One region of the Faecalibacterium sp. BCRC 81149 genome, then DNA from elsewhere that is predicted to be linked to it. Evidence: predicted binding sites of a transcription regulator. Region 1 holds the regulator's gene; the other holds the start of a gene.
What was found. Region 1 encodes Rex, which represses fermentation and respiration genes when NADH is low (regulators of the CRP and FNR family bind a similar motif). Its sites were predicted from a motif close to ATTGTTAANNNNTTAACAAT; they were not measured.
Positions count from the first base shown of each region.

Region 2: fucO (lactaldehyde reductase) is a predicted target of Rex. The motif match lies at 2,385-2,404, and genes of this name have one in related genera.

Region 1 is NZ_QXJA01000010.1:85,506-89,925, reverse strand. Features, by position in the region: gene D3F01_RS11470 (MATE family efflux transporter) at 1-1,068, shown strand, start outside; gene D3F01_RS11465 (ATP-dependent Clp protease proteolytic subunit) at 1,100-1,786, opposite strand; gene D3F01_RS11460 (redox-sensing transcriptional repressor Rex) at 2,040-2,681, shown strand; gene D3F01_RS11455 (thymidine kinase) at 2,769-3,377, shown strand; gene D3F01_RS11450 (extracellular solute-binding protein) at 3,921-4,420, shown strand, end outside.
Region 2 is NZ_QXJA01000007.1:56,388-60,807, forward strand. Features, by position in the region: gene asnB (asparagine synthase B) at 1-329, opposite strand, end outside; T-box leader at 473-735, opposite strand; gene D3F01_RS09230 (transcriptional repressor) at 749-1,225, opposite strand; gene D3F01_RS09235 (GntR family transcriptional regulator) at 1,519-2,178, shown strand; gene fucO (lactaldehyde reductase) at 2,472-3,620, shown strand; gene D3F01_RS09245 (putative ABC transporter permease) at 3,691-4,420, shown strand, end outside.

The sequences.
Region 1 (4,420 bases):
GTGGAGCGTCAGGTCTCCACCACCGCCATTGCAGGCTCCGTCTTTTCCCTGGTGTTCTCGCTGGCCTGTGTGATCCTGGCAAATCCGCTGCTCCGTCTGCTGCAGGTGCCGGAAGAGATCCTTCCCATCGCTGTGAACTACCTGCGCATCGTGTTCGGCGGGCTGCTGTTCACCTTCTTCTATAATTTCCTCGCCGCCACCATGCGTGCGCTGGGCGACAGCAAAAGCGCGCTGTACTTCCTGATGATCAGCTCGGTACTGAACATTGGCGGCGACCTGTTCTTTGTTGAGGTGCTGGATTGGGGCTCCGAGGGCTGTGCCCTTTCCACCGTGCTGAGCGAGGCGCTCTGCTGCGTGTTCTGCCTGATCTATATCCGCTGGAAGGTCCCTGTGCTGCAGCTGGGCAGGCGCTGGTTCATTTTTGACTCCTCGCTGCTGAAAAAGACCATCAGCTACGGCTGGACCAGCGCCATGCAGCAGGCCACCGTTCAGCTGGGCAAGATCGCCATTCAGGCCATCGTGAACACCATGGGTGTCAACGCCATGGCAGCCTTTGCCGCTGCAGGCCGCATCGATGACTTTGCCTATGTGCCCCAGCAGAACATCGGCCATGCCACCACCACCCTGATGGCTCAGAACCGCGGCGCGGGCAAAAAAGACCGTGTCCGCACCAGCTTCTTCTGCGGCCTGAAGCTGGAGTTCCTCTACGCCATTTTTATCACAGCCATCTGCTTCTTCTTTGCCGAGCCCATCATCCGGCTCTTCGTCACCGATGCCGCCGTGGTGCATCTGGGAGTGCGCTTTTTGAAGCTGGTCTCCCTGTTCTATCTGATGCCCTCGCTGACCAATGGCATCCAGGGCGGCTTCCGCGGCCTGGGCGACCTTAAGATCACCCTGAACAGCAGCACGCTCAACATGGCAGGCCGTGTGGCGGCCGCTGCCGTCTTTGTGCTGCTGATGAAGATGGATATCGAGGCCCTGCCGTACAGCTATGTTGTGGGCTGGATCCTCATGCTGGTCTATGAAGCCCCCATGATGGTGAAGTATCTGCGGAAGGGCGAGCTGTAAGCCTGACACCGCCCCGGGCAGGTCTTTTCTCTCACTCAGTCCGCTCGATCTCCCGGTACAGCCATTCCAGTGCATCAGAGATGCCGCCCAGCTGGTCGATGAGCTTCTCCTTCACGGCCTTTTTGCCGTCCAGCATGGTGCCCACGTCCATCACCAGCTCACCGGTGCGGAGCATCAGCTCTGAGTAGCGCTCTGCCGTAATGCCGCTGTGGCCCGCCACAAAGCCGGTGATGCGCTCCTGCATCTGCTCGAACCACCGCATGGTCTGGGGCACGCCCAGAATCATGCCGGAGTGGCGGACCGGGTGCACCGTCATGGTCGCCGTGGGCACGATAAAGCTGCGCCGGGCGCTGACTGCCAGCGGGATGCCGATGGAGTGGCCCCCGCCCAGCACGACCGTGGCACTGGGCTTTGAGATGCTGGCAATGAGTTCTGCCAGCGCCAGCCCGGCCTCCACGTCCCCGCCCACGGTATTGATGAGCACCAGCAGGCCCTCCACAGCGGGGTCCTCCTGCACTGCCACCAGCTGCGGGATCACATGCTCATACTTGGTGGTCTTCTGGCCCTGCGGGGCCTCCACATGGCCCTCGATCTGGCCGATCACGGTCAGGCAGTGGATGGCATGGGGGCCGCGGGTGCGCCACACCGTGCCCAGATCTTCCAGCTGCTCTTTCTCCAACCGCTGCTGTTCGGTGGTTTCCTTTTCATCTTCCGGCATGTTGGCTCCTCCTCAGGGTGTTTTTTTCAGTGTTCCCGGAGATCGAAGCAATATGCGGCGGTTAAGATTTCTTTACTTTGAAAAAAATTGGCCCAGAGGATTTGACATTCTGTCTCATTGCAGTATACTTTATACTAAGAATAAGATTGACAAGTATATATCATTATTGTTCAGAAACTGTCTTAATCGCCGGTGCACCTTGCAGGGTGCAAAGAGACCGGCATTCCCTTTGGATGAAAGGAGAACCATTTCCATGAACAATCCCGGCAAAGCTTCCCTTCCGGTGATCAAGCGCCTGCCCAAGTATTACCGCTACCTGCGGACGCTGAAGAACGACGGCATCACCAGCATCTCCTCCCGCGAGCTGGCCGCCCAGATGGGCACCACGGCCTCTCAGGTGCGGCAGGATTTCAACTGCATCGGCGACGTGAACGGCCGCCAGGGCATCGGCTACTCGGTGGAGAACCTGCTTTCCATCCTGGAGCATCTGCTGTTCGGCAACGGTGACCTGCTGCCCACCATCCTCATCGGCTGCGGCCGGTTGGGCAAGGCAGTCAGCCGCTTCATCACCACCGACACCAACGGCTACAAGCTGATCGCCGCCTTTGACAATTCCCCCAGCGAGGTGGGCAAAGAGATCAACGGCATCCAGATCTTACACGTTGACGAGCTGGAGGCCTTCTGCGCAGAGCATAAGCCTGAGGTGGCTGTGTTCTGTGTGCCCCGCAGCGGTGCGGAGGAGCTCAGCGGCCGGCTGGTCGAACTGGGCATCAAAGGCTTCTGGAACTTCTCCCACTACGACCTGTCGGTGCCCTACCCCGAAGTGGTGGTGGAGAACGTCCACCTGGGCGACAGCCTGATGAGCTTGGGTTACCGCCTGCGCAATCAGGACTGATCTATTCTTATAGCATATCACAGGAAACAGGCAGCCCTCTCCCCCCGAACGAGCAGAGAGGGTTGCTTTTTTATGAGGAGAGCAACTATGGCGAAGCTATACTTCCGATACGGTGCCATGAACAGCGGCAAAAGCACCGCGCTGATGCAGGTGGCCCACAACTACGAAGAGCAGGGGATGCGGGTGCTGATCCTGAAGCCCCAGGTGGATACCAAGGGCGGCGGCGAGCTGGTCAGCCGCCTGGGCGTGCGCCGCAGGGCCGACCTGCTCATCCCGCCCGAGGTGGATGTGTTCGAGGCCGTGCGCGCCGCTTCTGCCGGGGAGCAGCCGCTGGCCTGTGTTCTCTGCGACGAGAGCCAGTTCTTTACCCCGGCACAGGCCGAGCAGCTGTTCATGGTCACGGTAGACCTGAACATCCCGGTCATCTGCTACGGTCTGCGGTCAGACTTCTCCCTCAAGGGCTTCCCCGGCTCCACCCGTCTGCTGGAGCTGGCCCACACCATTGAGGAGATGAAGACCATCTGCACCTGCGGGCGCAAGGCCACCTGCAACTGCCGCAGGGTCAATGGGGAGTTCGTCTTTGAGGGCGAGCAGGTCGCCATCGATCTGGAAAACGATGTGCAGTACGTCAGCATGTGCCCCCAGTGCTATTTCAAGGCACGGCGGGCGTTTTACGCCAAACGGAACGCACAGTAAGTGTCGACCTCCAGCAGGCACAGGAGCCACCTTCCTGCATGAGAGCCAAGATCTCCCAAAAGATTTTTACAGTTTTCAGAGCGCTGCCCAGCCGGGCGGCGCTCTTTTTTGTGCGTCCCCTTTCAAAGTGATATATCAGTTGTATCCAACGGCGAACGTTTTTTGCGCAATTGATATATCAGTTTGCAAAACAGCGATATCGTCACTTTTTTCACATGTTGTATACAACAATATACCGTCAATTTCGCAATAAGTTACAAAAACATTGCAATTTTAGAGGTTCCGCCACACTTTCTCGGCCCGTTTCTATGCAATCTATCCAACTATGCAGATTGCATAGTTTTTCGTTCCAAGTTTATTCATTTCGGCAATGCCGTCAAATCACCGCAAATCACAAGAGCAATATTTGTTCGTTTTTTGTCCGTATCACTTCAATTTACATCTTTCTTTTTCCCATTTCTTTTGTTATCATATTTGTATACAACGAGCCTTGTGCAGTAAGGCCCGCGCGATGTTTTTTGATTTATTAGGAGGAGAACAACAATGAGCAAGGCAATTTCCCGTCGTGATTTCCTGAAGGTCACCGGTGCTGTCGGTGCAGCTGGTCTGCTGGCTGCCTGCGGCGGCAATGGCGGCGCTGCTTCCAGCACCGCTTCTTCTGCAGCCGAGGCTGCTTCCGTGGCTGGCCTGAGCAGCGATCCCGTTACCCTGACCATGAGCTGGTGGGGCGGCGAGTCCCGCCACAACGCTTACCAGGAGGCCCTGAAGGCTTTCTCTGCTGAGCACACCACCATCACCGTCAACCCCACCTTCGCTGCATGGTCCGGCTGGGAGGACACCATGTCCACCAAGTTTGCAGGCGGCGTGGCTGAGGATGTCTGCCAGATCAACTGGAACTGGCTGTACAACTACTCCGGCAACGGCCAGACCTTCCTGGATCTGAACAGCGTCACCGATTACCTGGATATGTCCCAGTGGGACGACGCAAAGCTGGGTGCCTGCAATGTTGCAAATGCACAGCAGTGCGTGCCCATCTCCATGAC
Region 2 (4,420 bases), on a different contig from region 1:
ATGTGACGGAACATATCCAGACCGTACTCGTAATACAGCGGCAGCAGAATCTCGCAGTCGCAGTCGGAGGCAAACTTGTAGCCCCGGCGCTTCAGGATCTCCTTCTCAAAGCGGAAGCCGTAGAGCTCACCGTTGCAGACCACGCAGTCGGCACCGCGGTAGAAGGGCTGCATCCCCTCCGGGGTCAGGCCCATGATGGCAAGGCGGCCAAAGCCCATCAGACCAAAAGGCCCTTCCACCACACGCTGGTCGTCCGGCCCGCGCATCACGGTGCGCAGCAGATACTCCTTGAATTTGGCGGCACTCAGGTCGTGTCCCGTGTAACCCATAACACAACACATATTTCTTACCCCTCTCTCTCTAAACCTCTCCGTCAATGCTTCGCATTGCCGCCTCTCCTGATAGGAGAGGCAGGTTTCCCGGTGACGGAGAGGTTTTTGCAAATAAAAAAATACGGCAGCCTTCATCCCATTGCTAGGACGAATGCTGCCGTATCCGTGGTGCCACCTAAATTACCGGTGCGCGAACACACCAGTCACTTTTGTGTACTCTCCCCGTTGAAAGCACTGCCGCGATAACGAGCGGCTGCCGTCGGCCCCTACTAACTGCCCGAAGCAGGTTCAGGGGGAAGCTCACGGGGGTTCGTTCGGGGCTCATTCTCTGTGCGGCTTCCACCGGCCCGCACTCGCTGCAAAAGAACCTTGAGCACTTACTTTTCCCGATCAACGCTTTTCCTGCCTGCATTGTATCACGGCTCTTTGTCCGTGTCAACACAGTGTTCGCATTTTTGTGCGGTCTGCCCCGGTTGAGAGGGCTTTTGTGCGCAGCTGCGGCACAATCCGTACAAAACGCTGCCCTCGCACTGCAGGGTGAAGCCGTGCTCCGCCATCAGATGGGCACGCACCTCATCCATAAAGTGGCAGTCCAGGTGATAGATGCGCCCGCACTGCACGCACTTCAGGTGCAGGTGCTCGCGGCAGTGGCGGCCTTCGTCCACATACTGGAACACGGCCTTTTCGCCCTTATCGGCCACATATTTCATAATGCGCTGCTCGCCTGCCAGCTTGTCCAGATACCGGTACACCGTGGTGGGATTGGGGCTGGCCCCCTCTGCCTCCAGATGTTCCAGAATGTTGGATGCACTGACCGCGTGCTGGCGGTTGTTGATGAGATAATCCAGGATCAATTGCCGGGTTTTGGTGTTGTACCCCCCGCGACCTGCCATGGTATCAGCCTTCCTTTCTGGGTCAAGTGTACCACAATTTATCCTTCGATGCAAAACAAGAGCGAAACACTGGCGACAAGCACAAAAAAACTGTTCAATTTATAGCAAAATAATGCATGACATCTGTTCAAAACGGAAAAGCTCCCAAAGTTTTCAAAAAAGTCTTGTAAACATTGTCCAGATATGTGATAATAATGTCAATGATTATTTGGATTATTTAAGGGATACAAGCTGTCCGGCGGGCGACTGATTGCTGCCTGAATGGTCCTGCTTGCGAACTAGGAGATAGAACAATGAAAGAGATGGATTCCCAGTCAAAGCCCAGCCTGAAGCTGCAGGCTTACCAGTACCTGAAAACCAAGATTCTGAACTGTGAGTACCGCCCCAACGAATTTCTGAACGAGCAGAAGCTCTGTGCCGAGATGGGCAACATCAGCCGCACCCCCATGCGTGACGCGCTGGGCCGCCTGGAGCAGGAGGGGCTGATCACCATCCTGCCCAAAAAGGGGCTGATGGTCTCCGGCATTACCGAAGAGGACGTGCACAGCATGTTTGAGATGCGCCTGCTGGTGGAGCCTTACGCCCTGCGCACCTACGGCAACCTGATCCCCCGGGAGCAGCTGGAGGCCTACACCGAGCTGATGCATCACCCCGAGCGGATCGACGACTTCTGCAAATCCGACGATGATTTCCACGAGCTGCTGATGAGCACTCTGCCCAACAAATACCTGCGCTCTGGCTATGACCGCATCACCGGCCTGAACACCCGTTTCCGCATTATGACCGGCAAGGTGAGCATGATCAATCAGGATCAGACCTGTGAGGAGCATCTGGAAATTCTGAATGCCGCCCTGAGCGACAACTGGAACACCGCCGCCGATGCGCTGCAGCATCACCTTGAGCTGGCCCGCGATAAGGCCGAGGGAGTCATCAAGGTCATCCGGCTGTGGTAAATGAAACGGTAAAAACGCTGTATCACTCCTTTCGGCATCGCTGATGCGATGCCACCTCCCTCTCAGAGGGAGGCTTTTGCGTTGGCCGCCGCGTTAAGGCTCCCTCCTGGAGGGAGTTGTCGAGCGAATGCGAGACTGAGGGAGTGGTACAGCGTTTTCTTTTGCTGGAAAGTGTAAAAAATTCATAGAAATCACAAGAAAAGTGCATTGAATATTGTTTAACAATGTGGTATCCTTAATAACAGAGAGAGCCCGCTGGCAGGCGGGCAGAATGATTTTGGAGGAAAATAATTATGGCTGACCGCATTGTTCTGAACACCATTTCCTACCATGGCCACGGTGCCATTGAGAACATCGTTCCCGAGCTGACCGCCCGCGGCTACAAGAAGGCTTTTGTCTGCTCTGACCCCGACCTGATCAAGTTTGGCGTGACCAAGAAAGTTACCGACCTGCTGGATGCTGCAAACTTCGCCTATGCTGTTTACAGCGAGATCAAGCCCAACCCCACCATCGCCAATGTGCAGGACGGCGTGGCAGCCTTCAAGGCTGCTGAGGCAGACTGCATCGTGACCATCGGCGGCGGCTCCTCCATGGATACCGCAAAGGCTATCGGCATCATCATCAACAACCCCGAGTTCGCGGATGTGCGCTCTCTGGAAGGCGTGGCTCCCACCAAGAAGCACGCTGTGTTCACCATTGCCGTGCCCACCACCGCCGGTACTGCGGCCGAGGTCACCATCAACTACGTCATCACCGATGTGGAGAAGAAGCGCAAGTTCGTCTGCGTGGACACCAACGATATCCCCGAGATCGCTGTGGTCGATCCCGATATGATGTCCTCCATGCCCAAGGGCTTGACCGCCGCTACCGGTATGGATGCTCTGACCCACGCCATCGAGGGCTATATCACCAAGGGCCACTGCACCATCTCCGATATGTTCCATCTGGAGGCCATCAAGCTCATCAGCGAGAACCTGCGCGGTGCCGTGCAGAACACCCCGGAGGGCCGCGAGGGCATGGCTCTTGGCCAGTACATCGCCGGTATGGGCTTCTCCAATGTGGGTCTGGGCATCGTCCACTCCATGGCACACGGCCTGTCCGCTCTGTATGATACCCCCCACGGCGTGGCCTGCGCCATCCTGCTGCCGGTGGGTCTGGAGTACAACAAGACCGTTGCCGGGGAGCGCTACCGCGCGGTCGGCAAGGCCATGGGCGTGAAGGGCATCGACGAGATGAACGATGCCGATGCCGCCGATGCCACCATCGCTGCTGTCAAGCAGCTGAGCGCGGATGTGGGCATCCCCGCAAACCTGCAGGGCATCCTGAAGGAAGAGGATATCCACTTCCTGGCTGAGTCTGCTTTTGCAGATGCCTGCTGCCCCGGCAACCCCCGCGATACCAGCGTGGAGGAGATCGAGGCACTGTATAAGAGCCAGCTGTAATTCGTAAACTGAACAAAGAGGGTCGGGAACGCCGCTTCCCGGCCCCTTTTTGTTCCGGGAAAGGAGCGCTATGAACCTGAATTTCTATACTCTTTGTGTAATTTATCTGGTATATTCTTTTTTAGGCTGGGTAGGCGAGACCGTTGTTGCAACCGCAAAGGGCCGCCGGTTCACCAACCGCGGCGTGGCCTCCGGCCCCTTCTGCTTTGTGTACGGCACGGCAGGGGTGCTCATCACCATCGGCCTGAACGACCAGCGCACCAGCCTGGCGGCACTGTTCTTCGGCAGCATGATCTATGCCACGGTGGTGGAGTGGCTGACCGCCAAGCTGCTGGAACGGATCCACCACCGCCGCTGGTGGGACTACTCCGATAAAAAGTTCAATCTGGACGGCTATGTCTGCCTGCAATACTCCCTGCTGTGGGGTCTGCTGGGCATGGCGGCAGTCCGCTGGGGCAACGACCTGCTGTTCCGGCTCTGCGCCCACCTGCCGCCGCTGCTGTTCCACGCTGTGGTGTGGGGCGGCATGGCGCTGGCCGTCCTTGACCAGATCTCTGCCATGGTGGTGGTCAGCCGGTATGCGAACCGCCACCCACGGCTTGAGCAGCTGAATCGGGAGCTGGGCAGGGGCTCGGAGAGGCTGCGGCAGAAAATTACCGCCAGCGTGGAAAAGCGGATCCAGCGGGCATACCCCGCTGCGGCCCGTCCGGAGCCCACCACCAGTGCCGAAAAGCAGCTCTCCCTTGCCGACCTGCTCTGGCTCTTTGTCATCGGGGCCTTCCTCGGAGATGTGGTGGAGA